2 regions of the Bacillus sp. M5A3_1b genome follow, and region 1 is predicted to be linked to the other one. Evidence: riboswitches for the same ligand, from Rfam matches in the RefSeq annotation. Region 1 holds a riboswitch; the other holds the start of a gene.
The links. Region 1 has a riboswitch for S-adenosylmethionine ahead of ACLBWW_RS24805 (methionine ABC transporter ATP-binding protein). Riboswitches for the same ligand answer to the same signal wherever they lie in the genome.
Positions count from the first base shown of each region.

Region 1 (2,206 bases):
ATATTAAGAATAGAAAAGACCCATTTATTTTCTAAAAAGTTCCCTTTTCTCGTTACATATAAAAGTAAACCTAGAGGTATACCAAGAATTGTAGCGAATATAAGGGTTACAATTACCATTAAGAGGGTATCCCCCGTCGCATCTACTATGCGGGGCCAAAATATACTCCAATCAACTCGCATGAGCTTCTACCTCCTTCAGCTGCACTTGCAGTCTTAGATGTTGTAATGCTTTTTGAATTTCTTTCTGCTCACCTTGCAGTTCTACAAGTAGATTTCCAAATAGCACATTTTGAAGTTCAATAATATTTCCGTACAGTACGTTTACATCGACGTTATAGTTTTTCGCGATATATGATAGTACCGGCTGCCCTGTCTCTTCCCCAGTAAATGTTAAGCGATAAATCTGTCCACCATTTTGAATTTTCCCTAGAACACTTTCCGGTAAATGATCATTAATAATGGAGCGTACAAAGTTTTGAGTCGTCTTTGTTTTTGGTTGTGTGAAAACATCAAACAGTTTTCCTTCTTCAATAACCTTTCCCTTCTCCATTACAGCTACACGGTGACAAATTTCTTTCACAACGTGCATTTCATGTGTAATAAGAAGAATTGTTACATTATATTCTCGATTTACTTTCTTTAATAAGTTTAATATCTCTGTCGTTGTTTCTGGATCTAAAGCTGATGTTGCCTCATCACATATAAGGATATCCGGTGATGTTGCAAGTGCTCTTGCAATACCAACACGTTGCTTTTGACCGCCTGATAGTTGCTCTGGATAATAGTTTGCTTTATCTTCTAACCCTACAAACTTCAGCAGTTTATTTACTCTTTCTTTTATCTCATTCTTTGGTACTTTCGCTAATTTTAATGGATAAGCAATATTCCCAAACACTGTTCTTGAATTAAATAAATTAAAACTTTGAAAAATCATCCCGATTCTTTGTCTTAGCTTCCGTAATTCTTTCGTCGATAGTAATGTAATATCTTTATCATCTATTGAAATCGTTCCTGCCGTCGGTCTCTCTAACATATTTACTAAGCGTAACAACGTACTCTTTCCAGCACCACTAAAACCGATAATGCCAAAAATTTCGCCCTTCTCAACTGATAATGTTACGTCTTCCACCGCATGAACAGATTGCCCACCTGATTCATATACTTTACTTACGTTGTTAAAAGAAATCATTTTCTTCCCTCCTATATGCTGTAAAAACTTGAAGTAGAGCTTTCGAGGTAAAATAAAAAGTGCTCTCCTTCTTATCAACCATAAAGATAAGAAGGAGAGCACTTATATGTACTCGGTCACATCTTCTCATCTTCCAAGCCTTTTATAGGCTTGCTGGAGTTAGCACGGTATTAAAAAACCCGTTGCTGAGGTATCGTAGGGCCAGTCCCTCCACCTCTCTGGATAAGAATGTATCGATTTAATTGTCGTTTAATTAATTCTCATTATAGAACTCAGAATAATAAGAGTCAATACATTTTTTAGAAAAATATTAATTATTATTCTATTAAAATTTTCAAATGAAAAAATCACACTACAATAGTGATTTTTAAAGTTATGTAAAATTCTTTTCCTTCATATTTTTTAAAAGGAGAATCCTCTCTATAAAGTGAAACTATAATCAGTGGGGGGGTTTTGTTCATCCCCCACTGATTATCAGCCCTCACCAATCGGACATTTACGGACAGTTGATCTCCCACCTAACTTCTTTGCTCCAGCCGAATTTTGAGGTGGGAGTTTTACTGCCCGTTAATGTCGGATAAATTGAATACCATTATTTGAATATGAAATCGGAGGAAGATAAATATATGAAAACAGCTCTTTTACTCGTTGATATTCAAAATGATTATTTTCCACATGGAAAGATGGAGTTGCGTAATCCAGTAGAAGCAAGCGAATACGCTAGTCAGCTACTACAATTCTTTAGAACGAAAAACGAACCTATTTTTCATATCCAACATGTAGCAATTAAAGATGACGCTACTTTTTTCCTACCCAATACAGAAGGTGTACATATCCATGAAAGCGTACGTCCACTTAGAGAAGAAACTGTTATACTCAAACATTATCCAAATAGTTTTCGCGAAACTGATCTTCTAGAACAATTACAACGTTTAGACATTGAGCACGTCGTCATATGTGGGATGATGACTCATATGTGTATTGATGCTACCGTAAGGGCTGCTTTTGATTTCGG
Region 1 covers NZ_JBKEZY010000012.1:25,505-27,710, reverse strand. The annotation lists gene ACLBWW_RS24810 (methionine ABC transporter permease) at 1-182, opposite strand, end outside; gene ACLBWW_RS24805 (methionine ABC transporter ATP-binding protein) at 172-1,191, opposite strand; SAM riboswitch class I at 1,315-1,420, opposite strand; gene ACLBWW_RS24800 (cysteine hydrolase family protein) at 1,818-2,206, shown strand, end outside.

Region 2 (2,206 bases), on a different contig from region 1:
TGTTCTCGGTATAATAACAAGTGGAGATAAAAGAAACTATAATGAGTAATAGCTGTAGATAAAAGGAGAAGAAGAGATGAAGAAGGTTTTGGGTATTGCTGTAATGGGAAGTATGCTCCTTCTAGCAGGGTGTAATGGAAATAAAGATACGAAAGAACCGAAAGAAACGGTAGAGCAATCTACTGAGCAAACAGAAGAGATGAAAGAATACCGTGCAGTACATGAAAAATACGATATGAAAATGAATAAAGAAATTAATAAAGCACTACAGTTATTTGAGGTGGCAAAAGAAAAGGGCGGTAAGGAAATAACGAATGCTACATATAAAGAAGATGTGCAAAAGGTAACGACTAGCATGTTAGAAGATATTGATAATATACGTAAAGAAATTCGTGTTCCAAAGTCGAAAGAGCAAGAACATGAGGTATACGCTGGTTTCTTGAATGAATCGGAACAAGCAATGAAAAAATTACAGAAGCTAGCTAAAGAAGAAGACTCATCATTGATTCGTGATATAGAAATTAACTTTGCAACAGCATCAACATACTATAAACGTTTTCAAGCAGAAACGAAAAAATAACTTTGCGTACGCGCAAGGTTATTTTTTCTTCTTATCATCTCCGTCTTCATCCTCGGATACTAATACCTTCTGTTCTTCGTGAAATGCAGAGATTGTTTGTCCGGTAAATATTATCGAATGGAGTATAAAAAGAAGTGATACGTTTCTTTTTAATAAAGAGTTTATAGAAGCTGATGATGACAAGTATAACGATTGTTAAGGGTAACTCTATAGTAGCAAGAAGTAAAAACTGATTTTTCTAAATATATCCAATTTGATTGACTTTTCATTTTTTCAGAATTATAATTCGAAATATACAATTTGAACCAAATAATAATATAGCAATTTACTTATCCAGAGAGGTAGAGGGACTGGCCCTATGACACCTCAGCAGCGGGTTCTGTAACAGGAACACCGTGCTAATTCCAGCAAGCAAGTCTTGAAAGATAAGTGATGGGCCTTTGTTTATTCAGCCTTGATCTTATTTTTTAAGATCAAGGCTTTTTGTATTTTAAGAAGCGGAAAAGTAATGGGAACAAATATGTCAATAAAACAAAGTAAATTCATTTGTTTAGGGGGTTATTGAAGTGTATGTTATTAAAAAACTATCGGTTATGGTGTTCACGCTATGGGTCATTACGACAGTAACATTTTTGATTATGCATATCATTCCTGGGGATCCATTTTCATCAGATGCGAAAATCTTTCCAGAGGAAGTAATACAAAATATGAGGGCGAAGTATCACCTCGATGAACCGTTATGGAATCAATATGTCGCTTATTTAGATGGCGTAGTTCATTTTGATTTTGGTGAATCTGTTCAATCGACGGGGCAAGGCGTATCAGAAATTATAACGACAGGATTTGGTCCATCAGCGATTATTGGTTTACAAGCACTTGTTATTTCATTATTAGTCGGAATTGCAGCAGGTACATTTGCAGCTCTCTATCATGGGAAAGTAATTGATTATAGTGTGAGCTTACTTGCGATTCTCGGTATTTCTATTCCAAGTTTTATTTTAGCACCATTATTTATACAAGTATTTGCTATACAATTTGAACTTTTGCCAGTAGCGTCTTGGGGCACATTCGAACATACGGTATTGCCATCCTTCGCATTAGCGTTAGGGCCAATCGCGGTTATTACAAGATTTGTTCGTTCTAATATGATTGAAGTTTTGCAGAGTGATTATATTAAGCTAGCGAGAGCGAAAGGCATCCCGATTAAGAAAATTATTATAAGACATGCTCTTCGAAATGCGATTGTTCCAGTACTTACATTTGTTGGACCGTTAATGGCTGGACTTTTAACAGGGACTTTCGTTATTGAAAAAATATTTTCCATTCCTGGTCTAGGAAAATATTTTGTGGATAGTATTTTTAACCGGGATTATCCGGTCATTATGGGAACAACGATTTTCTATAGTGCATTATTAATTTCTTGTATTTTCATTACAGATATTATTCACCGTATTGTTGATCCGCGTATTCGTTCTATTACGTAAGGAGGGGGGGCATTTAAATGGGAGCTTATGAAATCAATAAACAGTTATTAACGAATGAGGAGAAAAAAGAATTAACGATAAATAAAGATCAGCAAACGATTAGTCGGAAGAAGGAAGTGTTTCGCAAGTTTATATCAAACCC
Region 2 covers NZ_JBKEZY010000013.1:70,142-72,347, reverse strand. The annotation lists gene ACLBWW_RS25685 (lipoprotein) at 77-580, shown strand; partial or broken gene ACLBWW_RS25680 (DUF3951 domain-containing protein) at 599-791, opposite strand; SAM riboswitch class I at 907-1,012, shown strand; gene ACLBWW_RS25675 (ABC transporter permease) at 1,147-2,064, shown strand; gene ACLBWW_RS25670 (ABC transporter permease) at 2,082-2,206, shown strand, end outside.
Region 2: another riboswitch for S-adenosylmethionine. It lies ahead of ACLBWW_RS25675 (ABC transporter permease); the one in region 1 lies ahead of ACLBWW_RS24805 (methionine ABC transporter ATP-binding protein).